3 regions of the Rossellomorea marisflavi genome follow, and region 1 is predicted to be linked to each of the others. Evidence: riboswitches for the same ligand, from Rfam matches in the RefSeq annotation. Region 1 holds a riboswitch; each other region holds the start of a gene.
The links. Region 1 has a riboswitch for S-adenosylmethionine ahead of K6T23_RS05210 (methionine ABC transporter ATP-binding protein). Riboswitches for the same ligand answer to the same signal wherever they lie in the genome.

Region 1 (10,797 bases):
CTTGTTTTCTTTTTTTAGTACAATCATTTAATGGTATTTTATGTTAAAATAAGAAGAAAAAGGGGGTATCTGCATCCGATTCCTCACCAAAACAGCCATCATTCTTATTTCCATCATCCTTCTCGGCGCCTTCATCACGCTCTTCCGAGGCATCGATCTCAGTCTCTCCACCTATTGGAGCAGCCTCAAAGGGTTGGTCGTTTCACTCGTTCAACCGGGTTCCATCACGTATTCCACGGGTGACTACAATACGGGCAGCCAATACCCGTTGTTTCCATACGTCTTTGAGTTCTACGGCTATTCGCTTTCCATCCTTTTCTTGGGCTTCATCCTGGCCCTTGTCATCGCTGTCTCCCTCATCATGATCACCTTCCAACTATCGGTGAAAAAACGTACGGCACTCATGAAGCTGTCCACCATCCTGGAGGCGGTGCCCGACCTGTTCGTCATCGCCATGGCCCAGCTGTTCATCATTTTCCTGTTCAAGCAGACGGGGATCCTGTTCTTTGATGTGGTCGGCGCCTATGAACGGCCGTTTATCCTGCCTCTCATCACCTATACGATCCTTCCCACCATCTTCCTGTACCGGACGCTGACGCTCCTATTCGATGAAGAGTTGCGGAAGCCCTACGTGGAGCTTGCGAGGGGGAAGGGGCTGACGGATTTTCGTGTGCTATTCGTCCATGTGTTCCGCAATGGGCTGATGGGTCTCCTCCATCATTCCAAGATGATCCTGGCCTTCATGCTCTCAAACCTCATCATGCTGGAGATCATCTTCAATACGAGGGGCATCACCTGGTTCGTCTATCATCATCCGACCCCGGAAATCGCCACCGTGAGCATTCTGCTCCTTGCCGTTCCGATCCTTCTCTTTGAGCAGGGGATGAATAAGCTGAAATCAAGCATCGTCGGAGGTGAAGAGGGGTGAAGGCATTCAAGAATCTCTCGTTTGTGATCGGCTTTTCGTTCATTGCCCTCATACTTGGAGGGAGCCTCGTTTACGGGTGGGTGTGCGGTGATGCCATCCCTGTCGTTCCGTTGAAGTTCGGAGAGGAAGGGGCGATCAAACCGCCCTATGGACCGATGGACCACCTCCCGTTCGGCACCAACGCCCTGGGGCAAAGCATGTTCCTCGTGATGGTGGTCGGGGCGAAATTCACCCTGGGGATCGCCTTCCTTGTGGCGTTTCTGCGCTTTGTCCTGTCTGCCTTCATCGGGACCGTGATGACCTTGTACGTTCCGAAGTTCACCGCGTGGATCCGTCCATTCCTGCAAACCTTCTATTATTATCCCATCACACTCCTGGCCTTCATGATGCTGTATTGGGTGCTGTTCGAGGACGGCCTCGTGGGTGGAGAGTTCAGCTACTCCTTCAGCGCACGGGTGCTGATCGAACTCGCAGTCCTCACCCTTGCAGCCTTCCCGATTTCCACCCTCATCGTGTCCAATGAAGTGAAGGACATCATGAAGCAGGAGTTCATGGAAAGCGTCCAAGTTCTCGGCGGGAATCGGCGACACATCCTCCGGAAGCATCTTCTTCCGTTCCTGAAGCCGCGGTTCGTCATCCTCTTTTTGAGGGAAGCGATCCAAGTGTTGATCCTCCTTTCCCACCTCGGTATCCTCGGCATCTTCTTTGGAGGAGGGGCATTGATGGAAGATCTATTCGGGAACTCTGCCATGGCCTCCCTCTCAAACGAATGGTCGGGCCTCATCGGAAGGGATTTTAAGTATCTATTTACTACATATACATGGATCCCCTTCATGCCCATCCTTTTTCTGACGCTATCCATCATCGCACTCAAGCTCATGGTGGAAGGATATCAGGAGGCGTATGGGGGAGTGGGAGAGAAAAGGAAAGACGTGCCCGTTGCAGAAGATACCCGCTTGAACGGAAAAGGAGATTTTGAACGGATAGATCGAAAAATTGGTTAAAGGGGGAAATATGTATGAAAAAATGTTCATTCCTGATCGTCGGTGTCATCCTGTTCCTGATGGGGTGCGGAAACAATGGAAACGAGACCATCGACAGTACGGACGCCGAATTCATCGCCATCGTCCAACTGGAGCAGGACCTTCACATCTATAATGAAACCGCCAGTGAGCCAATCAACATCAACGACCTTGAACTCCTCTCGAACGACACCGTCTTCAGCAGCACCTCGAAAGCATGGGAAGTGTCGTTCAACTACAAAGACGGTCTCACCAACAAGACCGTCGCCACCAACGCCGTAGCCCAGTACAGTGTGGATCCGTCCGGTGAAATCACGGCGACCACGCATTCGTTTGAATAGGGAGGAGACAGCCGGGGATCTAACACTGACGCCATCGGTTAGCCTAGGGAGTGTGTTAATTGAAAAGGAATAATCTGAAGATATTCACCCACATCTCATCCTTTATAGCTCTAGCCATGATTATGGTTGTACCACTATTCCTCCTTTTAACCACTACTGGAGAGAATGGAGTTCCCATTATTCGACCGTTGGTACGACTTACTTTCCTGCTTTCAGTGTTCGGCATACCACTTAGTATCGTCTCCATGTTCAGCAGAGAAAACCTAGCAAAGAGAATCATCGTTTTCATGATCAATGTATCACCGCTCGGTATTCTTGGTTACGGTCTAATGATGGAGTTTGTTGATGAGTTTCTTAGAACGGCACCTTGATGGGATATAGTCAAAGAATAGCTTCATTCATATGGATGAAGCTATTCTATTTTTGATATACAATTTACTAGACTGCAATTTCAAGTTTTGCGATAGGGGGATTGGCTACATTTTTTTATAGTAGAGAATGACGCTTATACACTTCGAGCAGTTCTTCTACTGGGATTCCGTCTATGGTCATTCCCGATATATCACTGCCTGTAATTTGTACGTTTTTTAGATTGCTGTTCTTGATGGTGGTACCTTGTAGTTCACAGCGTTCGAATGAGAGGGGATCCTGCTTTTCTCCGAGGCTCGTATCCATAAAACGGACGCCGCCCATCGTGACCAGCCTCATGCTACTGAGGAAAAGTTAAGGTCAGCGTAAGAGGCATGCGTGAGATTGATATTCTTGAAGGTGGAGTCACGAAGGTTGCAATTGCTGAAGTGCGTATTCATCAAGTTGCTGTTGCAATAGGAGCTTCCCTCCAGGGTGACTTGATAGTGCTCCGTGTGTTCCATCTTGCAGTCCTCATATTGGGTGAGGGATAGATCTTGCTGCTCCACGACGTTCCCGGCGGGGGATTGGCGCTTGATTCTCTTAATATAGCTATACTCATCTTCTGTCTGAAATACAGCTTGATATCCCATCTTTTCGTAAAAATGATGGTTGTTTACTTGCCTGCTGGACGTCTCCAGATCCCACGTCCTCACGTCAGGGAATGCCTCTTCGATGAGACGGATGACCCTTGACCCGATGTTTTGTCCCTGCACGTCGGGATCGACAAATATGCGGTCGATCCTGCCGAAGGAGCTCCCCGTCAGAGTAAGAATTATCCCGCCCACTACTACATCATGAGCAATGATCTTGAAATAGATCAATTCTTCGATCATATAGTTCGTCATCGCGACCGAAGAATATCCAGGGGGCTGAATATTGTAATCGACGATAGAGTCATCAGACAGCCATCTCCGTGCTTCTTCATCAAAGGTTTTTTTCATGATATCGGTCAGCTTCTCAGCATCGGACCTTTCGGCTTTTTGGATGGTAATCACTTGCCATCACTCCTTTTACGATTAATCCCAATAATGAAACGCGATTTCCCCAACAGTCTTCGGTTTCCAATAGGAAATCTGCGCAAGTTCCGCCCGGTTGAGGTGTTGAATCATCGTCGGTTCGATGGGTGTGTTCAGTTCATCAGTCTCCAACACGCTGTAGTACGGGGAAAACGCTTCTCTTAACACCATTCTGTCGACGAAGGAGATCCCCCCGAACCCGATGGCATCGGCCATTGCAAGATAGGGGTAATGGTCATTCAGCAACACAAAGAGCTCATCCCCATTCCAATTGATCCGGCAATAGGCGAAATTGGTTGAAACATCGGCGGATTCGAATGCCAGTACCCGCCCACCCGATTCAGCCGCGATGCTGTAGCAAAGCTTTTGAAATAGGGATAGATCCGTCAGGGGAGGTTCCCCAGACTGCGAATCGAAAAATCCTGTGACGCCGGTGGGAAGGATGATCATCGTTCAGGCTCCTTTCATGCTACTCTTATTCTACCAGATAATGGAGTCTTGGGAGTTGGTGATAAAGCGGGAAACTTGGTAATAAAAGAAGAAAGTTGAAAATAAACCGGCAGAGTTGACAATAAAAATGCCCCTCCAAAAAAAGTTGGTAATAAAATCTCGAAAGTTGGAAGTAAAAGTTGAAAAGTTGATAGTAAAAATTCAAAAGTCGGTAGAAAAACGGGGAGGTAGCTGTTTTGTGGAAAATAAAGGGTGTGATTTAAGCTCAAAACTCTCCATTTCAGACCTATTATGCCACATCTCTCCCAAACTAAAAGTGATCTCACATAGAAAAATGCCCCGATCCCCTCCAATCCAATAGCCCGTCACCCCCAACCCAACAAAAAAAGAGCCCCCATGACCAACCAAGGGGACTCCCACAGAACTTCAGCTCTCTAATGCTTTTCTTCTAGTAAACTCTTCTTTGATCTCAGCGAGCACCTCACCGTCCGTTACTAGTCGAAGCGCTGTGAGTGCCAGGCCTTTCGCTCCGAGGATCAGTGCTTCATCCCCCTTGGGCGATTTCGCCGCTTCGCGGAACTCATCCGTATGGGCGACGAGGCTTTCGGGTCCGATCTGGATATAGGGGTGGATCGTCGGGACGACCTGGCTGATGTTGCCGGCATCGGTGGAGCCGAGTCCGTTTCGCTCTTCGGTTGAAACATACTCGCCCAGTCGTTCAAGCTCTTCTTTAAAGACCGTATCATACGCGCGGTTCAATACCAGATTATCCACTTCATTCTGGAAGGCAATGACGTTCAGTTTCGCCCCCGTTGCCAGGGCGGAGCCTTCTGCGATGGCCTTCACGCGTGCCGTCACGTCGCTGCAGGTCTTGCGGGTCGCAGCGCGGATGAAGAAGCGGGCCTTGGCGTATTCCGGAACGATGTTCGGCGCGTCGCCTCCGTGGGTGATGATGCCGTGGATGCGGACGTCGTCGGTTACATGCTGGCGAAGGGCGTTGATGCCGTTGAACAGGCCGATGACCGCATCGAGTGCGTTGATGCCGTGATGGGGAGACCCCGCAGCATGGGCGGGTTTCCCGATGTATTCGAAGTCCAGGGGATCGACGGCGAGGGAGTTCGATGTGATCCGGGTGGAGTTCGCCGGATGCACCATGAGAGCGGCGTCGATCCCTTCGAGGAGTCCGTGCTTGACGAAGCTTCCCTTGGCGCTTCCGTTTGGGCCGCCTTCCTCGGCGGGTGTCCCAAACAAAACGACCTCTCCACCGGTTTCGTCGATCACCTTGCTGAGGGCGATGGCCGCCGATACGCTCGTCGTACCGATGATGTTGTGTCCGCAGGCGTGACCGAGGCCAGGAAGGGCATCGTATTCGGCGAGGAACGCAATGGCCGGGCCGGGTTTATCCGATTTGCGGCGGGCAAGGAGGGCGGTCTCGTGTCCCGCCACCCCGCGTTCCACCGTGAATCCTTCCGATTCCAGGAGCTCGGCATGGGTCTTCGAGGCGTAGAATTCCTCGTTGCCGATCTCGGGACGGTCGTGGATCGCATGACTGATCTCAATGTACTTTTCCTTATTTTCCTCAAGACTTGTGATGATCTGGTCTCTCAATGTGTCGACGACAGTACTCATTTCCATTCCTCCTCAGGATTATTCTCCGATCTTGCTCAGTGGGACGAAGGTCGGGATTGTGCTTCCGTTGTATTCTTTCTCGATGAAGTCGGCTGTGTCTTCTTCCTGGTAGAGCTCGACGATTTTCTTGAGTGTTTTGTTGTCCTTGTCTTCTGTGCGTGCAGCGATGATGTTGATGTAAGGCGTGGCCGTGTCATCTTCGTGGAAGATGGAATCCTTCACGGGATTGAATCCGGCGTCTACGGCGATGCCGTTGTTGATGATGGAGGCAGCGACATCAGGCAGGACGCGCGGCGTTTGACCGGCTACGACCGGGACGATTTCGATGTTCTTCGGATTCTTTTTGATTTTATCCAGTGAGCCGTTTCCATCGAAGCCTTCAGGAAGTTCGATGAGACCAGCTTCCTGAAGGAGGAGGAAGGCTCTTCCCATGTTGGTTGCTTCGTTCGGGACGGCAATCTTGGCACCATCCGGGATGTCATCTACTGACTTATATTTCTCAGAGTAAAGGCCGAGCGGAGCGATGACCGTGGTACCCACCGGTGTGAGATCGAGGTCATGCTCTTTCTTGAATTCGTTGAAATAAGAGATTGTTTGGAATGCGTTGGCATCAAGCTCGCCTTCTTCAAGGGCCAGGTTCGGCTGGACATAATCGGAGAAGCGGACGATCTCGATGTCGATGCCTTCTTTCTTTGCTTTCTTCGCGACGAAGTCCCAGATGCGGTTGTCGGAACCGCTGACGCCGATCTTGACCTTCGTTTCGTCTTTGCTGGCGCTTGAGCTGCAGCCTGCAGCGAATCCGCCAATTAATAGAATGAGTGATAGAATGATCCATTTTTTCATGTTGTTTTCTCCTCGCTATCTTCTTCTGATTTTTTTCGATACGAAGTTACCGGATGATTGCAGTCCCTGTACGAGGACGATGAGTATGGCGACGGTGATGACCATGACCCAGGTGTCAAAGCGCTGATAGCCATACGTGATGGCAAGATCTCCGAGTCCGCCTCCGCCGATGGCGCCTGCCATGGCCGATGCCCCGACGAGTCCGACGGTGGCGATGGTGAGGCTGAGGACGAGGGAGCTGAGTGCTTCCGGGACAAGGAAGCGGAAGATGATCTGGGTGGATGTCGCCCCCATGGATTCCGCTGCCTCGATGACGCCTTTGTCGACTTCAAGGAGGGAGTTCTCAATCAATCTCGCAATATACGGTCCTGCATAGAAGACCAGTGGCACAACGGCCGCGGCCGTCCCGATCGATGTTCCCACGATCAGGCGGGTGAGGGGCACGATTGCTACCATCAGGATGATGAACGGGACGGAACGGAAGATGTTCACGACACCGTTCAGGATGGTGAATATAAAGGCATTCTCCCATAGATGACCTTTCCTCGTGATGACGAGGAGCACCCCGAGGGGCAGTCCGATCACGGTGGAAAAGAGGAGGGAGAAGCCTGTCATGACTAATGTTTCAATGAGTGCGTCGATGATCTGCTGTGAATCAACTAGCATGTGGTGCAACCTCCTTCACGGTGACGTTTTCTCCATTCATGACAAGCAGTGCACGGTTGATCTCGCTCTCGGAGCCGATGAGCTCGACGATGAGATGACCGAATGGTGTGCCCTGCAACTCCGTGATGTTCCCGAACAGCACGTTCACATCGAGGTCGAAGCGCTTCGCCACCTGTGACAGAAGGGGCTGACCTGATGAGGCGCCGACGAAGCGGATCTTGTAGATTCGTCCCGGTGCGTTATCTTTCTGCACAAGCTCGAGGACCGATTCCGGGATGGAGTCGTTCAGCACCGAGCTCACGAAGTTCGCCGCCGTCTCGGTCTGAGGGGAGGAGAAGACGTCGAATACGGATCCGGACTCGATGATCTTCCCGCCTTCGATAACCGCCACCCGGTCGCAGACTTCCCGGATCACCGACATCTCATGGGTGATCATGAGGATCGTGATGTTGTACTCACGGTTGATCTTTTTCAGCAGCTTCAGGATCGACCCCGTCGTCTGCGGATCGAGGGCCGATGTCGCCTCGTCACATAGAAGGATCGATGGCTGGGTGGCAAGGGCGCGGGCGATGCCGACGCGCTGCTTCTGACCGCCTGATAATTGATCCGGGTACTGGTTTGCTTTATCTTCAAGGCCGACGAAGCTCAGGAGCTCCGTCACCCGCTTCTGGATTTCGGCTTTGGATTGTTTGGCGAGGATCAGGGGCATCGCCACATTGGCGAAGACCGTCTTGGAGTTCAGGAGGTTGAAGTGCTGGAACACCATCCCGATCTTCCGTTTCACCCCGCGCACATCTTTCGGTGAAAGGGCCATGAGATCCTGGCCGTCTACGATCACCTTCCCCGAGCTCAATCGCTCCAACAGGTTCACGGTGCGGATCAGCGTGCTTTTCCCGGCGCCGCTGAACCCGATCACCCCGCAGATTTCCCCCTGCTCAACCCGCAGGTCGATGCCGTCGAGGGCCCGGACTTCCTTTCCGCCGCTGTTATATACTTTCGTGGCGCTTTTGAATTCAATCATGTTCGTCATGCCTCCTGGTGGTTAAAAATAAAAACCCTCTTCCCGAGGTCTCGAGAAGAGGGCATGGATTCACACGGAATCAATGGGTCCCTTCTCATCTCCCAGGCGCGTTGCCTGCTGGAATTGGCACAGTACTTTGTGGAAAGTCTGCTGCCGAAGCGTCATCGGGCCAGTCCCTCAGCTTCTCTGGATAAGAAATTATTCAATTAGGGTAAACAAAAGGCCCCTTCCTGAGACAGGAAGAGGCCGGAGATCCATAAGGAAAGAAAGATCCGTACTCTTCTCATCTCTCAGGCATCCGCCTGTTGGAGTTGGCACAGTGCTCAAGTGAGCCCGCTGCCGAGGTATCAAAGGGCCAAATCCCTCCACCTCTCGTGATAAGAAGTTGTATTTGTTTAACGTGAGCCCTATTCTACGCCGGACTTTTTCCTGCGTCAACACCCTCTGACAGAAATGAGACAGGCTGGAAGAAGTGGAAATGGGGTGAAAATAGGTCTATGGATTCAAAAGAAAGAAAATGAAAGCCTTTTATTTGGATGAGGATAATCGGAAAACGCTTCTATTTAACTAATTATTTATTTTTTTTACATTCATCCAATTCGGATAGTGCAATGAAGCGGAGGTGGCTCGACTCCTGCGGGAATGGCGGGCAGGTGAGACCCAGCAGGCGCAGCCGATGCGGCTCACCGCACGCCCCGCGGAAAGCGAGCCACCGCAGCGAAATGGAACGGTCCTGTTCCAATCGAAGAAAATCTTGGAACATTTCATTGACATCCATCCCCCATCCCAGTAAAGTATTAATTGAAAATGATTCTCATTATCAAGAATTGGAAGGGGAACCACATGAAAAAAGCATCGTTCTTTACCATATTGATGGTCTGCATGCTCTTGGCTGCGTGCAGCAGCGGAGAAACAAAAACGGATTCGTCCAAGGAGGAATCATCGACATTTACATATGAATCAGAGCAGGGACCGGTGGAGGTGCCGAAAGAGCCGAAGCGAATCGTCGCCCTCACCAATGGTCCGAATGTGATTTCCCTCGAAGGGAAGCTCGTCGGGATCGATGAGTGGACCGAGATGAACCCGCTCTTCACCGACAAGCTGAAGGATGTGGAAGTGGTGGGGGACGATCAGCTCGAGAAGATCATCGAGCTCGATCCGGATCTGATCATTGCCGGAAGTCAAACGAAGAACCTCGATAAGATGAAGGAGATTGCGCCGACCGTCGCTTTCACATGGGGGAAACTGAATTACATCGATCAGCAGATCGAGATCGGCAAGCTGTTGAACAAGGAGAAGGAAGCGAAGGAATGGGCGGATGACTTCCAGGAGCGTGCCGCGACGATCGGGGATGAGATCCGCAAGAAGATCGGCGACGACGCCACGGTATCCGTCATTGAAACCGGTCAAAAGGAGCTCTATGTCTTCGGGAACAATTATGCCCGTGGTTCTGAGATCTTGTATCAGGCCATGAAGCTCAACATGCCGGATGCTGTGAAGGATAACGCCTTGGAAACGGGTATTCACGTCATCTCACCGGAAGCGGTAGGCGACTTCACCGGTGACTATCTCGTCCTGAGCAAAAATCCTGATGTAGACAACTCGTTTATGGACACGGATACGTGGAAGAACATCCCGGCTGTGAAGAACGGTCACGTCATCGAGATCAATAGCAAGGAATCGACCTACAGTGATCCCGTGACCCTTGAGCATCTGCTGGAAACGTTTGGAAGTGGTTTTTTAGGAGAGTAAAAGAGGAGGCAGAGGTCATTCCGTGACCCCTGCCGATTCTGGACGGATAAAATGAACGATGAAAGCGCCAAGACCAAGAGCCAGCTGAACCACACTGGCAATCAAGAGCTGTACCGACGCTAAGTACCATTCTCCCACGGATAGGGTGGCACCGATCGTCGCAATGAAAAGCAGGGCGCCCATGAAGAGGGTCGAGAAGAAAATCTGCCGATCATACCGCATGAATCCTCTGATTGCTACGACCGCATTGCCCAGTCCGAAAACGGTCATGCCCACGATCGCCATAGCCATCCAGCTGTCAAAAGGCAGATCTCCTGCCCACTCTGGTGGGAAGGCAGCAAAGATCCCTTTACCTGATATCATGGAACCACCGAGATAAAAAGCACCCAGGCTCAGGGCTGTATTGTAAACATTGATTATGGTTTTCTTCAACATAAAGCATTCTCCTTTGTGAGAGACTCGCCAACGAAGGGAGTCTCTTTTTTTATACTAAGGCATGGATGAAACCGTCCATTCAATCAGGCCGGTCAGGAGGAGCAGGAAGACCATGAAAGAACTAGAGACGATGACCGCCATCTGTTTTGTTTTGAAATAAAGGCCGAATCCTCCCGCGATCAAGAGGAGCCAGGCAACCATCCCGGCAATTGAAAACAGGGCAGGGGAGTTGGCAATCCATAGGATCGTAATGATCAGGTGGAGTGCCACGAACACCCAAGTG
Region 2 (10,797 bases), 1.9 Mb from region 1:
ATTAATAGTAATAGTCTTGAAGCAAATAAATACCCGAATTCATTGCCTGATCCCAAGCAGATGAATTCGGGTTTTACTATACGTATGTCCCAACCTTCTCTTCTTTTCATATCCACTCCACACCCGCCATGGTATAATCATTTTTGTAAGCGTTATCTACCATTTTCAATGAGGAGTGTTTACATGTCGATCAACATTTATCTCAACTTTAATGGAAACTGCCGCGAAGCCGTCCTATTCTATGCAGATGTCTTCCGCACGGAACCCCCACACATCATGACCTTCAAAGAAGCCCCGCCAATCCCTGATTTCCCCCTTCCGGAAGAGGCAAAGGAATTGATCCTCCATGCCAATATCGTCATCGACGGCGAAAAGATCATGTTCTCAGACACCTTCCCCGGCACACCCTTCATGGAAGGAAATAATATCACGTTAGCCATCGTCAAAGACAATAAGGACGTACTAACAGCACTCTTTGATCGCCTGAAAGAAGATGGCCATGTGGATATGCCTCTGCAGGAAACGTTCTGGAGCCCCCTCTACGGCGGGGTTACGGACAAGTTCGGCATCCAGTGGCAGTTCAACTACGAAGAATGATAGAAGCCTGCTGGCCGATCGGCCAGCAGGCTTTTGGTTACCTTATGTTCTTTTCTTGGACGGAATCTTTTGATGCTTTCACCTTTGAAGCCGATTTAGGCTTCGGACCTTGGTGGTCGGGACGAGCCTGCTCATATACCGCGGCCCCTACAATTTCAGCCACATCCTGCAGCTTCTCTTTGCTGATATTATCGATTGTATCCTCGGGAGTATGGTACCATGGCTCAAACGGACTGTGGATGAAGGCTCCCGCTGGGATTCCCGCTTCAGCAAACGGAACATGATCGCTCCTGCCGCCTTCACCGATCGGCGTCGGGAATCCGTTCAATCGCTCGCTCGCAGCCTGGGATAGCTCCGTTACGAGGTTCGGGCTTCCATCGAGTGTGCGGAGGACCAGATCACCTGCGTCCCTGCTACCCACCATGTCGAGATTGAAGTACCCGATAATCCGGTCACGTTCTATTTGCGGCAGGGAATCTACATAGTGATAGGACCCCAGCAGACCCAATTCCTCAGCCCCGAATGTAATGAAGCGTATCTCTGTATCTGTCGGTACATTTTTGAACACCTTTGCGAGTTCCAAGGTAACAGCTGTACCCGACGCATCATCGTTCGCGCCAGGAGCCCCTTCTACTGAATCATGATGGGCCCCGATGATAAGCACATCATCCGTTGCTTTTTTCTTATTGACCGGAGCTTTCGAGGCAATGACATTGTGAGAGGTGCGCTCCGATGTTTCCGCTCCCTCGATTGTCAGCCGGACGGTCTCTCCGATATGTCGGCGCAGCTCTTCTCCTTCGGCCTTGGAAAGGGTGATGGCCGGTATGTAGCGATCATCCGGTTCTCCCAATGTCCCGCTCAGCGAGCCATCCGTATTGTTGTAGATGATGACCCCTGCGGCTCCTGCTTCAGACGCATTGACGATCTTCTGTGCAAACGTGATTTCCCCTCGCTGGATAAGAACGATCTTCCCGTCTACATCTACTCCATCAAAGTCTCCTACTCTTCCAAGTCCTGCAGAAACGAGCTCGCCTGACACATCACCACTAACCGAGTAAGTGAATGCATCCGGGTTCCACTCGCCTTGCACCCCTGACAGTTCGATTGCAGTAGGTGCCGTGTACCCTATAAAGGTAAAGGGTTGAAGTGTCACGTCATACCTGTACGATTCAAATTGTCGTTTTACATACCTGATGGCATTTGCCTCGGATTCTGTCCCGGCTACCCTCGGTATTTGTTGAAGCTGATCGATCGTCTGATAGATTCGCTCCGAATCGATTTTCTTGATCAGATTCCGCTCATGCGGATTTTGCAAGAGCTCCTTTCCTGGTTCAGGTGCCCCTGCAATGGCTGGTTGAAGTCCAACAGCGCCAAACGATAGGGTCGTCGCAAGAGCAATGGATACGACAGATTTTTTCAAACGGTTTCCTCCTCTACTTATTTGATAGAATAGTAACAATATTTTGTCGTTTAATGAAAGAGTAGGAATAACCGGTAAGAAACTACCATTTATAGCCCATTGGCATGATCATAGCCGGTGGATTGAACCTGTAAAAGCCACCCTCGAGTGAAATCAAGGAGTTGTCGAAAGGCCCCTGAAGTTGAGTAAGTATGGGACCCTTTCGGAATGATTGCCTTTTCTACCTCTCCCGAACGCCGATTGGAGAAGTTTGAGTGATAGAGGGAGCAGTAATCGACGGAGATTTCTTCATCCTGGTCACCGTGGGCAAGCAAGACATTCCCCATATACTCATTTGCCCGCCGTATCGGGTCCCACCCTTGAAGGGTCGTGAGAAACTCTCGCTTCAGCTCATAGCCCAAATAATCTGCCTTCCCGTCCCGCAAGATGGCTTCTTCCACATCATCTCCGATAATGCGTCCAAGATCATGCCGGGGAGAGCCGACCGCCGACCAGAGGGCAAGGTGGCGAACTTCTTCTTCGATGGCTGCTTCAAGGGCCACTGCCCCCCCAAGGCTGTGGCCGATCAAGGCAATGCTCTCCGGGTCCACCCCTTTCATCTGCTTCACAAACCCGATGACCGCCTTCGTCTGTGCAATGAAGCGATCTTTTGTATTCAAGCCGTACTCCCCCAGACTTTCTCCGCAACCGTCGTAATCGAAACGTACGACGATGTGTGAGCTGAGTTCATGTGCAGCCTTCACGAATAATCGGTCCACGCCTTCTTTTGAACCGACGAAACCATGACAGATGATGACGGCCGGATGGACGCCGAGACGTGTAGCAGGATACTGTATGGCTGCAGGAAGGTGGGTACCCTCCCATGGAATGGATGTATACCAGCTCATCTTACCCTCTCCTTTTATCTTAGTAGATTTTCCTTACGGTTTGTATGTGCCTTCGAACACTGTTTCCCCTATGGCTAGGCCTCTACATGCGCGCCTTTTAAAGTGTATAAATCTGCGCCTCAGCGTTATGACTAATTAATCCAATCGATTTAATCGGATTTATATACAAAAAAAATCTCCCATAAGGAGATGTACATTACTCTCTCCCCTTATCTGCCAGGCTGAAGTTGCCTACTGGAATGAGCACCTTCCATTTGGAGGTTGCTGCGGGATCGTTGGACCAGATTCCTTCCCCGACTCTTTATAAGGTAGTATAGATTAAATTATCTTACAATTCACTCTTTGTCAACCATAAATCCTACAGTGAAACTATGAATTAAAACTAAATCCCCACTTGACAGGTTGGTTTTGACGCTGTAAGATTGGCTCAACATCTTTACCCCCAATGATCCATATCGACCGAAGGCATATCAACTGCCTCCGGTCCTTTTTTTCGAGAAGTCAGTCTTCCATCTCATATCGTCCGTCTTCATAGATCCTGAATGCCCCGACTTCCCCTGTTCCTCCTTCATCTTTGAGGGTTTGTGATATGAGATGGAGGGTATAATAGGTCCCTTTTTCATCGGTTTGGGGCTTGCCATCACCCTCATCAATCAGGATATCTCCATCAGATGCCACGTTCAGCTCATCCTTTAAGAACTCAATGGCTGTTTCCACATCCGTAATGCCTGCAGTGGACCCGGATTCCCCGACTGGTCGTTGCGGTCCAGGAGCATTCCGTGCCGATGATTCGCCATCCTCTGCAGGCTCCTCCGCTTCCTGACTGTCCTGATCATCCCCGGAAGAGTCCGATGCTTCTTGATCCTCTTCACCGAGTGATACTTGGTCGGATGTTTCATCAGGCTGTTCCGGGGCATCTTCTCTTCCCGCTTCCTCTGCATCAATTGTTTCTGTTGCATCCGTTTCCACCGGCGCTGTATTTCTTGGGGATTGTCCGCATGCACCCATCAACAACATGATGGGAATCAACGCGATTAACCGTTTCCAGCCGTTCATTGCTGTCTCCCCTTCCTCATTCTTCCTCATACCACCATTATTTCAGAAACAGGGTGGCCGGACAACTCTCAACCACAGGGGGCCTTCATTCATCATCTGTGCAGACAGACCGAGTATAATCATTGGCTCAACGAGCATCCTATGCCTTACAATCTGCTTATAACCTAATCGAGGAGGAAGTACCATGAAATATACCGTCATTACAGGAGCAAGCTCCGGGATTGGCTATGAGGCCGCTCTGGCATTTGCAGCACGGGGGAAGAATCTGATTCTTGCTGCCAGAAGGAAAGAGAACCTTGAGGAGTTGAAGGACCGCATCCTGAAGGCCCATCCTGACCTGGATATCAAACTTTTCTCCACCGACCTGTCCGTTACCTCCAACGCTCATTCCTTCTATGAAGAGATCAAGTCATTTGAGCTGGAGACGTTTGTGAATAATGCCGGTTTCGGTAATTTCGATCCCGTCGGCGAACAAAATCTGGACAAGATCGAACAGATGATGAGACTCAATATCGAAGCCCTCACGATCCTCTCCACCCTATACGTGCGCGACTTCTCACAGGTCGAAGGAACGCAGCTCATCAATATTTCCTCAGGCGGCGGCTACACGATCGTTGCCGATGCGGTCACCTACTGTGCGACCAAATTCTATGTGAGTGCCTTCACGGAAGGACTTGCGAGAGAGCTTTCCGAATCCGGTGCGAAGATGACAGCGAAGGTTCTTGCCCCTGCCGCTACGGAAACGGAATTCGCCCAACGATCCATTGATTCCGATCAGTTTGACTATGAAAAAGCACTGCCCAAATACCATACTGCGAAGGAAATGGCACAATTCCTCCTTGATCTGTATGATGGGGATCATGTTGTTGGGATCGTGAATGGTAAAACCTATGAATTCCTCCTTCGTGATCCGATCTATCCATACGTATCAAGAACAAGAAACTAACATCAATATAGAAAGGGTGTCCCGAAACGTCGGGACACCCTTTTGTTAATTTATGCGCCTGCTTCCACCGGTACTGCCACCCAGTGGCCACTCGACACTTCGACAAGCTCCGATGATTGCAACCCGTAGCGATCTGCATCCGTTTGTTCCTCCAGAAGGACGCGCTCCTTCTTCTTCTCGATCGTTGGATCAGGAATCGGGATGGCAGATAGCAGGGACTTAGTATATGGATGTTGAGGGTTGGTATAGAGTTCCTCGCTTTCGGCAAGCTCGACGATCTTCCCGGCATACATCACGGCCACCCGGTCACTGATATGCTTCACCATGGATAAATCATGAGCTATGAAGAGGTATGTGAGCCCCAGTCGCTTCTGAAGATCCTGAAGAAGCTCCACGATCTGTGCCTGAATCGATACATCAAGGGCCGACAAAGGCTCATCGCACACGATGAACTTCGGTTCCACCGCCAGGGCACGCGCGATTCCGATCCGCTGTCGCTGTCCACCGGAGAACTCATGGGGATAGCGCTTCGCATGGGAAGCCTGAAGCCCCACCATTTCAAGCAGTTCCTCCACACGCCGCTTCCGGTCCTGCTTCGTTTTGCACAGCCCGTGGATATCAAGGGCCTGACCGATGATATCCATTACTTTGAAACGGGGATTGAGTGACGCATAGGGGTCCTGGAAGATCATCTGCATATGGCGCCTCATCGCTTTCATTTCACGCTTCGTCATGCCGTTGACCGACATTCCTTCATAGGTGACGATGCCTCCTGTCGGTTCATTCAACCGCAAGATCGCCCGACCCGTCGTCGACTTACCTGAACCAGATTCTCCCACAAGCCCCAATGTTTCGCCTTCACGGATAAAGAAGGAGATATCATCCACCGCCTTCAAGGTATGGCCTTTTCCAAGGTCGAAATGCTGACGCAGGGACGATACATCAAGGAGTGGCGGCTTGTCTGGTGAACAATCCTTTTTAGATTTTTTCGGTTCATCGAGACGCGGGAGGGCGTTCAGGAGCTTCTTTGTATACGGATGCCTTGGTGAGGCGAAGATTTCTTCTGTTGTCCCCCGTTCCACGATTTCTCCTTCTTTCATGACCACGACCGCGTCACACATACCGGCCACCACCCCAAGGTCATGGGTGATGAGGATGATAGACGTTCCGAACCTCTCCTGCATATGTTTCATGACATTCAGGATCTGCTTCTGGATGGTGACATCGAGGGCCGTCGTCGGCTCGTCGGCAATCAGGAGGGTCGGTCTGCAGGCAAGGGCGATGGCGATCATCACGCGCTGGCGCATCCCCCCGGAGAACTCATGGGGATATTGACTATACCGCTCCTCGCTGTTGCGGATACCCACTTGTTTCAGGATATCGATGGCTTCCTTCTTCGCCTGTTCCCGTGTCAGGTCCTGATGTTTCACGAGGCTCTCGGCAATCTGGTTCCCGATCCGGATCGTCGGATTGAGGGATGTCATAGGGTCCTGAAAGATCATGCCGATGTCACAACCGCGTATGGACTCCATCTCCTTCTCGGTCTTCTCCGCGAGATTCTCGCCGAGGAACGTGATCTCCCCTTCCTTCATATACGAGGGTGGCGATGGTAGCAGCCTCATGATCGATCGTGCCGTCACGCTTTTCCCGCTACCCGATTCCCCTACGATGCCCAGGGTCTCGCCTTTTTTCACTTCAAAACTTACACCGCGCACTGCATCGAATTCCTCTTCCTTTGATTGGAATGAGATATGCAAATTGTCTACTTTAAGAATTGATTCCACTTTTTCCACCTGCCAGGACGATTTGTTAAATTTTCTAAAGTTTACATTGATTTTTCAAGAATGTGTATTTAAAATATACTAAACAGATCGGAATTATGCAATTTGTATTTTAGCAAAGGAGGGCAACGCTTCACATGGAAACGGCGAAAGCTACTGGCACCTATGCACAAACCCCGATGTTCCAAGATACCTATCAAAAGATGCAGCGACGGAATCTTTATCACATCTTCATTCTGATTCTCGGATTACCGGTCCATCTCGCCGTCTTTTTCATCTATCTTCACAGGAAGAGGAACGACCCTTATCAGAAACTCCTTCACGAAATGAAACAGGGACTGATCGAAGAAGGAGTGAAAGCCACTTACGTAACACGCGCCGAAGAAGAACTTCAAAAAAAGAACATCTTCTTCAATCAACAGGCATCATCCTCAGCCATCAAGGCAAAAGCCGAACGACTCGCTCAGGAAAGATTGGATGAAACGGCTGAAGAGAGGACGGTCAAACAGCTCACCCTGCAGGACGAACGGAAGATCACGTATAAAGAAACCTTCGGGTCCCTACTCCTGAACCCGACGTTCCTGATTCTATCTGCTCTACCCGGTCTCCCTATGTATCTACTACTGCTCTTATACAGCAATCATTTTGTAAAATACATATTCGAACGCCTCGTCATGAGCTTATTCGTCATCATAGGAGTCGCATTCCTTGTCTTCACCATCCTGTACCTATCCCCGTTCAATCCGGCAGCGAACATACTCGGGGAGACAGCGACAAAGGATCAGATCGCTGCATTCAATGTCATTCACGGTTTGGATCAGCCTTATCTTGTGCAGCTGTGGAACACGATCAAAGGAATTGCCACCTTTGACCTCGGCTCTTCCTTTACAGGAAATGAAGAAGTCGCATCGAGCATCGGAAGGAAGTTTCCCATCACCCTGACACTGGCCATCATTTCACTGGTCATGGCAATTGTGATCGCCATTCCGATCGGCATCGTTTCTGCAACGAAGCCAAGGTCATTCTTTGACTATACGTTTATGTTCGTGGCGTTGATCGGTCTGTCCATCCCGAACTTCTGGCAGGGGCTGATCTTCATCCTGAACTTCTCAATCAAATGGAAGTGGTTCCCGGCAACCTACACCCCGGGCAACTGGCTGTCGATCGTGATGCCGGCCGTCGTCCTCGGGACCGCTTTGACTGCATCGATTGCCCGAATGATGAGGTCATCCACCCTGGAAGTGATCAATGAGGACTATATCCTGACGGCCAAGGCCAAAGGATTGAACAAGCGGCAGGTGCTCTGGAAGCACGCAGTGAGTAACGCCATGATCCCCGTCATCACGGTCATCGGTCTCCTTTTCGGCGGAATGCTCGGAGGTGCCGCCGTGACGGAGAAAGTATTCAACATCAGCGGGATCGGAAGCTACATCGTCGATAAGCAGTTCATCCCCGATATTCCCGCCATCATGGGAGGGGTCGTCTACATTGCCATCACGATCTCCCTCGTCAATCTATTGATCGATATCCTGTATGCGTTCTTCGATCCGAGGATCCGCTCCAAGATGAAACAATATTAAAGCAGGTGCATGTATGACAACCAACGTGGAAGTACCGCATTACAAAAAGAAATTCGCACTGAAAATATCATCTGAATATACACAGTCCACCTTCACATGGGTGCTGTCCCTGGCCATCACGCTCATCTTCCTATTCAACAGTTTCGACCTGTCGGAAGGGTCCATGAAGCCGGTTGCATTTACGTTCTTCGCGGCCTATGCATTCTTCACCATCGTACAGCTGGTGATCACGCGGCTGATCAAACGGGACCTGAACAGGGACGGGGTCATCCGGAAAAGCACGAGGCGCCTTGGCTATCTCCAGCTTCTCAGCCTGTTGACGGCCAATGTCTTCACCGTCAGTGCCGCCTTCCTACTGATCAAAGAAAAGAAATCGCCCGAATACACATTCTCGGTTTATATGATTCTGACGCAGATCTTCGTCATTGCCGTATCCGCTCTTAATCTATTCAAGCCGTACGTATCGGATACGTTCCTACTGGGGATGTTCCTGCTCCTCGCCATCACGATGTTCCACCTCGCCGTCCTATGGATGGTGATCACGTTCGGTGAACGCCTGCCGAAATGGACCGGCATTGTGGCGGTTCTATTGATGCTCACGGGATTGACGGGCAATCTTTTCGCCATCTTCCTCGGGTGGAACCTCCTCATGAAGTCACGGGGAGAACATCATCCCGTCACCGGCACATGGTACCGGGTGTGGGATAAGGTGACCGGCAATATGACATCCATGCTCGGATTGTTCTTCATTGTCTTCCTGTTCTCGATTTCCGTTTGCAGCTACCTGACGTTCGATTATGCCCTCGCCGTAGAGAATAATTACTCGGCGATCCTGCAGACGCCGAACCTTGCCTACCCCCTCGGGACCGATGATTATGGGCGAGACCTATTCTCCCGGATCATCTTCGGGGCACGGATCTCCCTCATCGTCGGGTTCCTCTCAACGTTGATCCCGTTCATCATCGGCGGCATCCTCGGGGCGATTTCGGGCTATTACGGTCAGCGGACCGACAATATCATCATGAGGCTACTGGATGTGCTATACGCAATTCCGGGAATCCTCCTCGCCATCGTCATCATCGCAGCATTCGGGTCCAACACGACGACCCTTGTCCTCGCACTGAGTGTCGGGTCGATCCCGACCTATGCCAGGACAATGAGAGCCAATGTGCTCATGGTATCAAACTATGAATATGTCGATTCCGCCCGCGCACTGGGCACAGGGAATTTCGAAATCATCTTCCGGCATGTGGTGCCGAACTCAATGGCACCGATGATCGTCAAATCGACCCTCACCATCGGGGGGGCAGTGATCGCCACCAGCAGTCTGAGCTATCTCGGACTCGGTATCGAGCCTCATATACCCGAGTGGGGAAACATCCTGAAAATCGGCAGCACGTATCTTGAAACACATTCCTATCTCGCCATCTACCCGGGTCTTGCCATCATCCTCCTAGTCCTCTCCTTCAATTTCCTTGGAGACGGCCTGCGGGATGCCCTTGATCCGAAGTTAGACTAAAACCAACACCTTAGGAGGTCATTCATTTTGAAAAAATCCATTTTCGCCGTGTTCCTTGCGCTTGTCCTGTTTGCAGCAGGCTGCGTGAACACAAAATCAGATGTAGCTGAAGACAGCAAGAACGATGGGAAGAAGCCGACCATTGAAATCCTCGGCATGAGTTCAAGCGAGTCCGATATCAATATCCTTCGCGACCAGCTTGTGAAAAACGGCTTCGATGTGAAGCTGAATGTTCAACCGGACTACGGAAGCTTCAAATCACAGCAGGATGCAGGAAACTATGACGTCGCCCTCTCCAGCTGGACGACGGTGACAGGTAACCCTGACTATGCCGTACGCTCCGTCTTCAAATCCGGTGGAGATTACAGCACAATCGCCGATGAGAAGGTCGACAAGCTGATTGATGAAGCAAGTATGCAAACGCCTGAAGAATTCACCAAAACGTACAAGGCACTGGAAGACCGCCTTGTATTCGAAAAAGCGTATATCGCACCGCTCTATATCTCATACAAAGCACAGGGAATCAACAAGGACGTGCTGAACACCGATACCGTCCGCCTCTCCAAATCCCGTGCCCTAGCGTGGGAAACGATCGACTTCAATGACGAAGCGAAACGTGCTAACGATCCACTGATCATGCAGCAAAGCATCCCGACCCTGACGTCCCTTGACCCGATCAAAGGGAATGACGGATCCATCAATACAATCAACACGAATATGTATGTAAGGCTTGTGAACCTGACCGATGATGACAACATCACGGCTGATGGTTCCCTCTCCCGCAACTACACGATCGGCGAAGGAAATTCAGAGTACTACTTCCTGCTACGCGATGATATCAATTTTGCCAAAGTAACAGACAAAAAAGCCGTCGATTCCGGTGAGCGCGTCGGCGCCGACGATGTCATCTTCTCTCTGGACCGTGCAAAGGATAAGGATTCCGTTCCTGATCACCGTACGTACACCCTCCATGAGCATATCAAGGATGCAGAAGTCGTGACCGACCTGAAG
Region 3 (10,797 bases), 1.6 Mb from region 1:
CTTTGGTATAGTTCTTCCCTTCCACCTGTTCGGTGATGACCGGAAGTTCACCGTACTTCTGAGGTCCTGTAACCGTTGGGTCTTCAAGGGAAATGCGCATGCCTTCAATGCTTTCATAGAAATCGATGGCATCCACATCAGGGTTGAATTCTTCCAGACCGTCACTGTCTATGACATCTGTCGGAGGGAAGATATCCTTGCCGATCACTAGAGCTTCAGGAAGCTCGTTACCAGAAGATTGGACAACGACATTCCCGTTTTGGGAATTGATTTCTGTCGTGGTAAGGTCGGTTTGAAGCTTTTCCGCATAGCCATCAAGGACCCATTCTTTCACCTGTCCGTCAACCTTCACGGCATCTCCTGTACGGACTCCGTGGGACGGTTTATAGACCAAGATCCCTTCAGATGTCTTCTCGTTATCATCAGGCTGATCATCTTGCATGTAGAAATTGCTTCCATCCACGACGTGAGTGACGATTCCTTCTACCTCTTTGACGTTCTTGAGGTTGTAAGGGGACGTATGACTTTCACCTTGGATGTCATGGATACGAAGTCCTTCGATCCCTTCGAACGGATCGGGTTCTCCCGGCTCCGCACCATCAACGGTGATGGCCGTCGGGTTTTTCAGCCCGGGTACGTTGAAATAGGCTGTAAGCTGACCCGTCACGACGATTTTTTCGCCGATCATATCCGGGTTGGTCTGCAGACCGAACTGCGCGCGGAATGAGCTTGGAAGCTGTACCGGCAAAATCTTCGCTGGATCCGTCTCATTTGCCGAATCGGCTATGGCAATATTGAAATCATTACTGAAAGGAGCTTTCGTATTATAATTGGAACCAGATATCGTGTGACCCACGATGTATCCAGTGACCGTTCCGTTGCCTGTGTTGTTATCGATGGCTTCCTGTACCGTCATGGTGCCGGCTGCACCAGCTGCGGCAGGAAGCATGGCAATCAACATGACAAAAACGGTCATCAAAGCGAATAATGGCTTTTTCATGGTTTTCACTATTTCTTTCCTCCTCCGAATTCAACAATCGGAAATGAGCTGATATCGTCATTATGTGCCCATTTCAATAAACCTACCCTCGAATAACCCTGTACCTCCAAAAATGTAAGCGCTTTCTTTCATCTACATTCCTTTTGCCGATGAACCCGATTCTCTCTCTGCATATAGGTCCGGCAACCCACCACCGATCCTTTCCTCCCGCATGGTTTGAGCGGAACATACCAAGTTTCCCATTTAATATATCATTTTTCTGTCGAAGATTAAGGAATAATGAAAAGATTAACAAAAATGAGACGATTGGTTTATAAATCCTTCATATTCAATTGTGTTTTTTTAGTGAAATAGTCTTACATTTGGTAAGACTTCTTTACAAATTTGGTATTCCGTAAGTAGAAATACAAGCTTCTGAACGTTTCACTCTCGTCGTCCTTAGGTAGAAGTGTTTATTTCAGATCATGAATAAGTATTGGTTCATTCCCTCCCAGGATGTGATGAGATTTAGTTTCCTCCCTCCTCTAGTAAAAGAAGTCTCCCAAACTGAAATCACAACCAGATAAAATTATTTTTGTTGTTTTTTCCACTTCAACAATGTAATATATATCTTACATAAAGCAATATATATATTACATTTGAGGTGAAGCAATGAAAACAAAGGTCAAGGAGGCCAGAATGGAGAAAGGAATGACACAGGCAGAGCTTGCCAGGCGGGTTAATGCGACACGACAGACAATCGGCCTGATTGAAAAGGGATCGTACAATCCAAGCCTTCAGCTCTGTCTCGCCATATGCAAAGCCGTAGGAAAGACACTGGACGAATTATTTTGGGAGGATGATGAACAATGAGTTGGTTGACAATGTTTTTACCAGAGGATGAATACAAACAAAAGAGATTGTTATCATTTTTAGCAGAAGCGGCCGTCATCGCTTTTCTAACGACATTGATCGGGGCAGCATTGACTCGCTTGACAAGCATACGTGCGCTTGCATCAGAAAAATCATTCCTGATCATAGCAGCCGTCCTGATCCTCTATCCTCTCCTCCGCTACATCCTTTCAGGCATAGAGTACGCGGACATCTTCACATCACAGCAATACAAAAAACAGATGAAGCACATCACCTTCCGCTCCATCATATTCTTCATCCTGTTCAACCTGATCTATGCCACCGCTACCGAGCACCATGGATGGTCCACCATCATCGAAACCGCGGGCCTCGCCCTCATCTTCATGACCCTGCTCTTCTTGATCGACATAAGCTCACTCACCGTCTCCTACAAGAAAAACAAAAACCTTGAAACAGACTGAAAGCCAGCAAACAGGACGTGCAGCCGTACATCCTGTTTTTTTCTATCTATTGAAATAGAACTATATAAAGACACGCACCACTCCAACAACTATCCTACCCCAAAAAAGAAAGGGGGGAAATGGATATACACCATTCAGAAAACTACATGCTCATCACCCGCACAGAGTGCCTTGCAGCGGAGGGGGGCTGACTCCTGCGGAAAAGGAGGAGCGGGGAGACCCCGCAGGCACGAGGAGGCTCAACGCCCTCCCCGCGGAAAGCAGCCCACCGTAGCGAAAAGGCACGGACCCTTCCAACCACCATCCCTTTCCATAAAAAGAGGGGAACGGAACGGATACCTTCCAATCAAAAACCCCTACATGCTCATCTCCTGCACAGAGTGCCTTGCAGCGGAGGGGGGCTGACTCCTGCGGAAAAGGAGGAGCGGGGAGACCCCACAGGCACGAGGAGGCTCAACGCCCTCCCCGCGGAAAGCAGCCCACCGCAGCGGAAAGGCACGGACCCTTAGCCATTAGGGTTCCATCCAAAAACAAAAAAAGAGCATGACCTAAAAGGCCACACTCCCAAAACTCATTCCATCCAATCCGGTTTCCCGAACCCTTTAAACTCATCATCAATCACTTTCTCAAACTCATCCGACTCCACAACCGCCTTGATATCCTTAGACACCTGTGTATCCTTATCATCCGTATTCACAACCACCCGGTTGCGGTACTCATCCGGCATATTCTCAAGCTGAAGCGCATCAAGCAGATCCATATCCGCCGCAAGAGCAAAGTTCCCAGGCACAGCCGCCAAATCGACACTATCCACCGTACGTGGAAGCTGAGCAGCTTCAATCGCCTTGAACTTCAAATTCTTCGCATTCGTCTCGATATCCTTCTCCGAAACCGTCAGCGGATTGCTGTCCGACTTCAACGTGATCAGCTTCGCATCGGCAAGGATCTGGAACGCACGTGCCGCATTCGTAGGATCGTTCGGAATTGTGATTTGGCTTCCTTCCTTGATGCTGTCGATGGAATCAAACTTATCAGAATAAATGCCCATCGGAGCCGTAGGAACGGAAATCAGCTCGGAAAGCTCGATCTTGTTTTCTTTCGCAAAGTTTTCCATGTAGATCTTATGCTGGAACAGGTTGGCATCAAGATCACCCTGTGCCAATGCATTATTCGGCTGGATGTAATCATTGAATTCCTTGACCGTCACTTTATAGCCTTTTTCTTCAAGACCCGGCTTGATGGCTTTTGTCACCATATCGCTGTAAGGTCCGGTTGTGGCTCCGATAGTGATGTCTTTTTCATCTTTTTTGTCGCTGCTGTTGCCGCACGCCGCCATGAGGCTGACTGCGATGGCAAGGCCGAGTAGTAATGTCCATTTTTTCATTGTGTTTCCTCCATTATCTATCGTTTGTCTACTGCTTTGGCGAAAATGTCGCCGGCATATTGGATGACTTGTACAAGACAGATCAAGACGACCACCGTCGTGAACATGACCGTGTTGTCATATCGGTAATATCCGAACCGGATGGCAAGGTCACCGACCCCTCCCCCGCCGATTGTACCCGCCATGGCGGAGTATGCGATAAGGGAAATCGCCGTGATGGTGACGCCCTGGATGACAGCTGGTTTGGCTTCCGGAAGAAGCACATCCTTGATGATCATCCACGGGCTCGCCCCGACGGATACAGATGCTTCAATGACGCCCTTGTCGATTTCCTTCAGTGCGGTTTCGACGATCCTGGCGAAGAACGGAATTCCAGCGACGGATAGGGAGACTGAAGCAGCCGTCGGTCCGATCACATCCCCTGTGAGGATCTTCGTCAGAGGAAGGAGCGCCACCAGAAGGATGATGAACGGGACCGACCGGACCATATTCACAATGAATCCAACGATGGATTTCACGAAGCGGTTTTCGAGGAACAGCCCCTTATCCGTTGTGAAAAGAAGCACTCCGAGGGGAAGTCCGATGATAACGGCAATCAACAGGGATATCCCCACCATATACAATGTTTCTAAAAATGCCTGATTCAGATCCGGCAAGATGTCAATGATGGCTTCAGGCAGCATCTTCAAGCACCTCCAGACTTTGCGTACGCTGGGTAATGAATTCGATGGCGGCATCGATTTCGGCGCGTTCTCCGATCAATTCCATGATGAAGATCCCGAGTGGCACTTCCTGGATGTATTCGATCTTCCCGTGAAGGATGTTCCCTTTCACGTGGTACCGCTGGAAGACATCGGATACGACGCTTTCTTCTGCAATGGAGCCTTTGAATTGGATCTTGATCAAGGTCCCTTTCCTTGCTTTCGCCAAGTGATCTGGCAGGTCGAACTGAAGGATCGTCTCGATGAACTGCCTGGTCAGTGGCTCCTTCGGATTCGAGAAGAGGTCATATACGGGACCTTCTTCAATGATCCGGCCATCCTGCATCACGGCCATCCGGTCGCAAATCTCCTTGACGACTTCCATCTCATGGGTGATGAGGACGATGGTCAGTCCGAGCTCTTCGTTCAGCTTCTTCAATAATTTCAAGATCGACCTTGTGGTATTCGGGTCGAGGGCGGACGTTGCTTCGTCGCACAGGAGGACAGATGGATTGTTCGCAAGGGCCCGGGCAATCCCGACGCGCTGCTTTTGACCTCCGCTCAGCTGAGCGGGATAGGCATCTGCCTTATCCGATAGACCGACCATGGCGAGAAGCTCTTCCACACGCGGCCGGATCTCAGCCTTTGGCACCTTGGCCGCTTTCAGGGCAAATGCCAGATTGCCGTAGACCGTCTTTGCCTTGATCAGGTGGAAATGCTGGAAGATCATGCTCGTCTTCTGCCTTGCCGATCTGAGCTCGCGCGGAGACAGCTTCGTAAAGTCCAATCCGTCGATGATGACCTCACCTGAAGTAGGTCTCTCCAACAGATTCAAGCAGCGGATGAGGGAGCTTTTCCCAGCTCCGCTATACCCGACGATTCCAAAGATTTCTCCCTTTTCAATCTTGACGGAAACGTCATTGACGCCGATCACAGTTTGCTTTTTCGTTTTATACTCTTTCACAAGATGGTTGATCTCGATCATTGCGCTTCACCTCTTTTTTCCAATAAAAAATGCCTCTTTCAGCTGAAAGAAGCATCGCATATCGATCATCGACTTATCTCTCAGAATGAAAACCATCCTGCAGGAATTAGCACCGTTCCATATGGAGGTTGCCGGACGTCATAGGGCCTGATCCCTCGGTCGCTCTTGATAATTTGAATACTATATAATTTTAGAAGATTTCATCTATATGAGATAATAATGGGTATTTGGTTGGGTGTCAACTACCATTCATACCTATAGAAACCATGTAAGCGTTACCTTTACTTTAAGATTAGGCTTGAATTATTTTTGGTCCTTTCGAAATGTTTGCTCATTTTCGCCAATGATTGGTCCCTCTTCATGCTGCCAACACTTTGACGAAGCCTGCCATTTTCCATATGATAGGCTTACATCATCATTGATCCGGAGGTCACTATGAACATCCTATTAGTTGAAGACGATAAGACGATTGCAGCAGGACTCGAATACTCCCTGCAGAACGAGCAATTCGGCACATTTGTTTGCCATAATGTGGCTGCCGCTGAGGACATGATCAACACCCGCTGGACAGAGATTGATCTGTTCCTCTTTGATTTGTCCCTACCCGACGGGAGCGGCTATGACCTGTGCTCCCTCGTAAAGAAAAAGACCGATAAACCGGTGATCTTCCTGACGGCAATGGACGAAGAAGTCAATGTGGTCATGGGTCTTGATATGGGAGCAGATGATTACATCACAAAGCCATTCCGTGTCAGGGAACTCATGTCACGGATCAAGTCGGTCCTACGCCGCTACGATAAGCAGACGCCTGCCCATTTCACACTCGGCGACATCAAGATCCTTCCGGCTGAAGGCAAAGTATATAAGGGCGGCGAAGAAATCCAGCTGACGGCCCTCGAGTACCGGCTCCTTCTGATTTTTGCCCAGCACAAGGATCAGGTGCTCACGCGTACACAGCTCCTTGAGAAGATCTGGGATGTGGCTGGTGATTTCGTCAACGATAACACCCTCACCGTCTACATCAAACGGTTGCGTGAAAAACTGGAAGACGACCCGCAGAACCCCGGCATCATCAAGACGATCCGTGGAATGGGCTATAAGGCAGGAGACCGCTGATGCTGAGGAATAAAGAAATACGGGTGTTCCTTGTAACGATCGTGATCATCGCCGTCATCGGAACAATTTGCGCATCTTACATAAGTCTGCAAGCGTCTGTGGTCACAGCCGTCACCTCCCTCCTACTCATCACAAGCTTCATGCTTTACACAGCCTGGCGCTACAGGGAAATCGGGAAGCTTTCCGACTACCTTCGAAAGATATCAAATGGAGACTACTCCCTCGACGTTCGGGACAACCATGAGGGAGAGCTCAGCATCCTGAAGTCCGATATGTACAAGGTGACACTCCGACTATCGGAAAACAGCTCACGGCTCCAGGAAGACAAGCTCAAACTGACCGATGCCATCTCGGATATTTCCCATCAGCTTAAAACACCCCTCACCTCCATGATGGTCATGTCCGACCTGTTGAGGGATCCGGGCTTGGATGAAGGAAAACGCCGGGAATTCACACGCCGTATCCAGGTCCAGCTTGAACGGATCGAATGGCTCGTCTCCTCCCTATTGAAACTCTCAAAGATCGATGCGGGAACGGCACGCTTCAAGAAGGAGAATGTGGACGTGTCTTCCCTCATACGGGATGCCGTGGACCCTCTTCTCATCCCCATGGAGATCAAGGACGTAACACTTCAGATTGAAGACGGACCGGCCTCATTTGTTGGAGACGGGAACTGGACGAAGGAAGCCATCATCAATATATTGAAAAACAGCATCGAGCACTCATCAGAGGGAGGACGTATCACCATCGCCTCTCAGGAAAATGCCCTTTTCACTGAAATCACCATCACTGATCAAGGCAGCGGGATCCCGAAGGAAGACCTCCCCCATATCTTCAAGCGCTTCTACCGGGGAAAGAATGCCACGGAAGACAGCGTCGGAATCGGCCTTGCCATGGCCTACAGCATCATGAAGAACCAAGACGGTGACATTGAAGTATCAACCAGCCCAGCGGGAACGACTTTCTCCCTCAAGGTTTATAAACATACCATTTAGTCAGGTGACAGAATTGTCACTTTCACAGTCACGGAAAAGTCATTTTAGGCAGATATACTGAAAGCATCAACCAACTGGAGGTACCATTCGTGAATATCTTACAAATTGAAAATCTGTCTAAAGTGTACGGAAAAGGGGAAACGGCGGTCAAAGCCCTCGACAACGTTTCCTTCACAGTGAAACAAGGGGAATTCGTGGTCATCATCGGACCGTCTGGTTCTGGTAAATCGACGCTACTTCACATGCTCGGCGGAGTCGATCGCCCAAGCTCGGGACGCGTCCTCGTCAACGACACCGATATGTACAGCCTGAACGAAACCCAGCTTGCCATATTCAGAAGGAGGCAGATCGGGCTCATCTATCAGTTCTACAATTTGATCCCGATCCTGTCGGTGGAAGAAAATATCACACTTCCAATGCTTCTTGATAAGCAGAAAGTGGATCCGAAGCAACTCAATGACATTACAACCAGACTCGGATTGACCGAAAGGCTCGGCCACCTGCCGAATCAGCTATCCGGTGGACAACAGCAGCGTGTGTCCATCGGCCGGGCCCTCATCAGCAACCCGGCTCTCATGCTTGCCGATGAGCCGACGGGGAACCTTGACAGCAAGAACTCCGAGGAGATCATGGAACTCCTCAAAATGTTCAACAAGACCTACAAACAGACGCTGATCGTCATCACCCATGATGAGCGCATCGCCATGCAGGCGGACCGCGTCATCTCTATTGAAGACGGCAAGATCTCCAAAGATGAGGTTCTCCGTCCATGAATATCATAAACAAACTGACCCTCAGACATTTGAAAGAAAACAAGCGCAGGACCATGGTCACCATCATCGGTGTCATCATCTCCGTCGCCATGGTGACCGCCGTCTCGACTCTGTTCGTCTCCTTCCTTGATCTCATGAAGCAGGATAACATCAATAAAGGCGGAGAATGGCACGTCCAGTACAAAAACCTTAACCAGGAGCAGCTGGATGCCATTAAAAGTGCAGAGAATACGGATAGTGTTTTTCTTCGAAAAGACCTGGGGTATTCGAAAATTCAGGATCCCCCCAACGCAACCAAGCCGTACTTATTCTTCACCTCATTGGATAAAAAAGGCCTGAAGGAAATGCCTATTAAGCTGAAAGATGGACGCTTTCCTAAGAATGATGGGGAAGTCGTGGTTTCACAGGAGATCCTGAACCAGAAAAACAACAAACTTAAAATCGGTGATCCATTATCAGTCGAACTCGGTGACCGGTTAATGGACGATATGACTCTCTATCAGGACAATTCGTTCAATGGAGACGAGGAGGATTTCCGGACTAAGGAAAAAGCCTCGTACACGATTGTCGGTACCATTGATAAACCTGATTGGGAATACCCATGGGCCCCGGGATATACGGTGATCAGCTTCTTGGACGATAAGCAGGCAGAAAGCACGGCGTTTATAACGGAGAAAAAGTTGAGCAAAAATCTCTTTGATGATGCAAAAGCCTTCGCAAAAAAACATGACATCACGACCGTTGAGTTCAACCACGAGCTTCTGCGCTATTACGGGGTTTCGAATAACGACAACCTTAATGCGACACTTTTTGGAATGGCTTCCATCATTGTTGGAATCATCCTGATCGGCTCCGTCGCTTTGATCTATAACGCTTTTGCTATCAGCGTTTCGGAGCGTGCCCGCCACCTTGGAATGCTCTCAAGCGTCGGTGCCACAAAGATCCAGAAACGAAACTCCGTCTTCTTTGAAGGGGCTATCATCGGCTTGATTTCCATCCCGATTGGCCTGATTGCCGGAATTGGTGGTATGGCCGTAACCTTCTGGTTCATGAATACCACTTTGACGAACGTATTTGCAGACGGATTAAAAATATCTGTTTCCATTACTCCATTTTCCATCCTTGCAGCATGTGCAGTCTCGATTATTACCATTTTCATCTCCACATTGATTCCTGCGAGGAGAGCGTCGAAGGTATCAGCCATTGACGCGATCAGGCAAACACAGGATGTAAAAATGAGCGGTCGTAGCGTGAAAACATCTAAACTCACCCGAAAATTGTTTGGCATCGAGGGAGAAATCGGGTTGAAAAATCTGAAACGGAACAAGAAGCGATACATCGCTACTGTATTCTCACTCGTCATCTCCATCATGTTGTTTCTCTCGGTATCGTTTTTCACTGACAACATCAAGAAATCAGCGGGAATGACACAGGAAAACTATGATTTTGACATACAACTCACCGGTCCATCCAACAACCTTGAAAGCCTGAAGCCATTTGTGAATGCGGAAAACGTCACAGATTCCGTCTTATTGGAATATGTCTCGTTCCAAAGCTGGCTAACCAGTAAGGACGTTCCATCGGCATTAAAGAAAGATCCTGATTACCATGCGAACCTAAATGACGGGAAGTATGCGTACAACCTCCAGCTGCATGGCCTTGACGAGGAAGATTTCAAGGACTACCTCAAAAAAACCGGTAGTAAAGTCGATCCTGACGGGGTTGTTGTAATCAACATGCTTAAATATCAGGGATCAGATCGCAAATTCTATCAATCGGAAGCACTGGATCTTCAAAAAACAAAGAAGCTGGACTTGTATGACTTCAACGGTGAGGAAGATGAAAAAGTTGGATCCATTAATATCGACGGAGAAGCCGAAGAGGCACCAATGGGAATCAGAGTCGGTTATGGGCTAAACCTGATCATGAGCCGTGATACACTTCAGAAAATCCAAAAGGAAACCGGCTCAACTAATTCCATCCCTTTCCTTTATCTGAACAGCTCTGATCCTTCCGCAACCCAGGAGGCGATCGATGAGTCGAAAAGCGGAGACGTTGAGGTATTTAACATCACGCAAATGAAGGAAGAAAACGAACAGTTCTCCCTTCTGGTCTCCATCTTCGCCTACGGATTCATCACTCTGATTTCAGCCATTTCGATCGCGAATATCTTCAATACGATCTCGACAAGCATCTCACTCCGGAAGCGTGAGTTCGCCATGCTAAAATCTGTGGGCATGACGCCGAAGGGCTTCAATAAGATGATCCATTATGAGAGCATCTTCTACGGCTTGAAATCGCTCCTTTACGGTCTACCAATCGGGTTCGCAGCCATGTACCTCATGCATATGGCCCTGAATGAATCGTTTGAATACAGCTTCTCCCCTCCTTGGATGAGCGTGCTGTTCGTGGTCGTTGCCATCTTCGCAATCGTGGGATCCGCCATGCTCTATTCCACAGGGAAGATCAAGAAACAGAACATCATCGATGGATTGAAACAGGAAAACATTTAATAGGAAAAGAGGCTTAG

Region 2: it holds a riboswitch for S-adenosylmethionine, as region 1 does, so the genes downstream of both, K6T23_RS17650 (alpha/beta hydrolase) here and K6T23_RS05210 (methionine ABC transporter ATP-binding protein) in region 1, are expected to answer to the same signal.
Region 3: it holds a riboswitch for S-adenosylmethionine, as region 1 does, so the genes downstream of both, K6T23_RS18960 (methionine ABC transporter ATP-binding protein) here and K6T23_RS05210 (methionine ABC transporter ATP-binding protein) in region 1, are expected to answer to the same signal.

The regions. Positions count from the first base shown of each region.
Region 1 covers NZ_CP081870.1:961,003-971,799, forward strand. The annotation lists gene K6T23_RS05165 (hypothetical protein) at 1-18, shown strand, start outside; gene K6T23_RS05170 (ABC transporter permease subunit) at 194-928, shown strand; gene K6T23_RS05175 (ABC transporter permease subunit) at 925-1,932, shown strand; gene K6T23_RS05180 (hypothetical protein) at 1,947-2,291, shown strand; partial or broken gene K6T23_RS05185 (GNAT family N-acetyltransferase) at 2,778-3,643, opposite strand; gene K6T23_RS05190 (hypothetical protein) at 3,719-4,168, opposite strand; gene K6T23_RS05195 (M20 family metallopeptidase) at 4,595-5,797, opposite strand; gene K6T23_RS05200 (MetQ/NlpA family ABC transporter substrate-binding protein) at 5,816-6,640, opposite strand; gene K6T23_RS05205 (methionine ABC transporter permease) at 6,656-7,306, opposite strand; gene K6T23_RS05210 (methionine ABC transporter ATP-binding protein) at 7,296-8,327, opposite strand; SAM riboswitch class I at 8,419-8,524, opposite strand; SAM riboswitch class I at 8,608-8,711, opposite strand; gene K6T23_RS05215 (hypothetical protein) at 8,950-9,120, shown strand; gene K6T23_RS05220 (ABC transporter substrate-binding protein) at 9,171-10,079, shown strand; gene K6T23_RS05225 (hypothetical protein) at 10,095-10,514, opposite strand; gene K6T23_RS05230 (hypothetical protein) at 10,569-10,797, opposite strand, start outside.
Region 2 covers NZ_CP081870.1:3,369,103-3,379,899, forward strand. The annotation lists gene K6T23_RS17635 (VOC family protein) at 184-597, shown strand; gene K6T23_RS22220 (M28 family peptidase) at 635-2,017, opposite strand; gene K6T23_RS17650 (alpha/beta hydrolase) at 2,107-2,904, opposite strand; SAM riboswitch class I at 3,111-3,214, opposite strand; gene K6T23_RS17655 (hypothetical protein) at 3,406-3,960, opposite strand; gene K6T23_RS17660 (SDR family NAD(P)-dependent oxidoreductase) at 4,145-4,906, shown strand; gene K6T23_RS17665 (ABC transporter ATP-binding protein) at 4,957-6,690, opposite strand; gene K6T23_RS17670 (ABC transporter permease) at 6,825-8,267, shown strand; gene K6T23_RS17675 (ABC transporter permease) at 8,281-9,786, shown strand; gene K6T23_RS17680 (ABC transporter substrate-binding protein) at 9,811-10,797, shown strand, end outside.
Region 3 covers NZ_CP081870.1:3,631,341-3,642,137, forward strand. The annotation lists gene K6T23_RS18935 (5'-nucleotidase C-terminal domain-containing protein) at 1-1,000, opposite strand, end outside; gene K6T23_RS18940 (helix-turn-helix transcriptional regulator) at 1,652-1,852, shown strand; gene K6T23_RS18945 (hypothetical protein) at 1,849-2,313, shown strand; gene K6T23_RS18950 (MetQ/NlpA family ABC transporter substrate-binding protein) at 2,885-3,697, opposite strand; gene K6T23_RS18955 (methionine ABC transporter permease) at 3,715-4,380, opposite strand; gene K6T23_RS18960 (methionine ABC transporter ATP-binding protein) at 4,370-5,383, opposite strand; SAM riboswitch class I at 5,454-5,558, opposite strand; gene K6T23_RS18965 (response regulator transcription factor) at 5,819-6,499, shown strand; gene K6T23_RS18970 (sensor histidine kinase) at 6,499-7,494, shown strand; gene K6T23_RS18975 (ABC transporter ATP-binding protein) at 7,584-8,267, shown strand; gene K6T23_RS18980 (FtsX-like permease family protein) at 8,264-10,780, shown strand.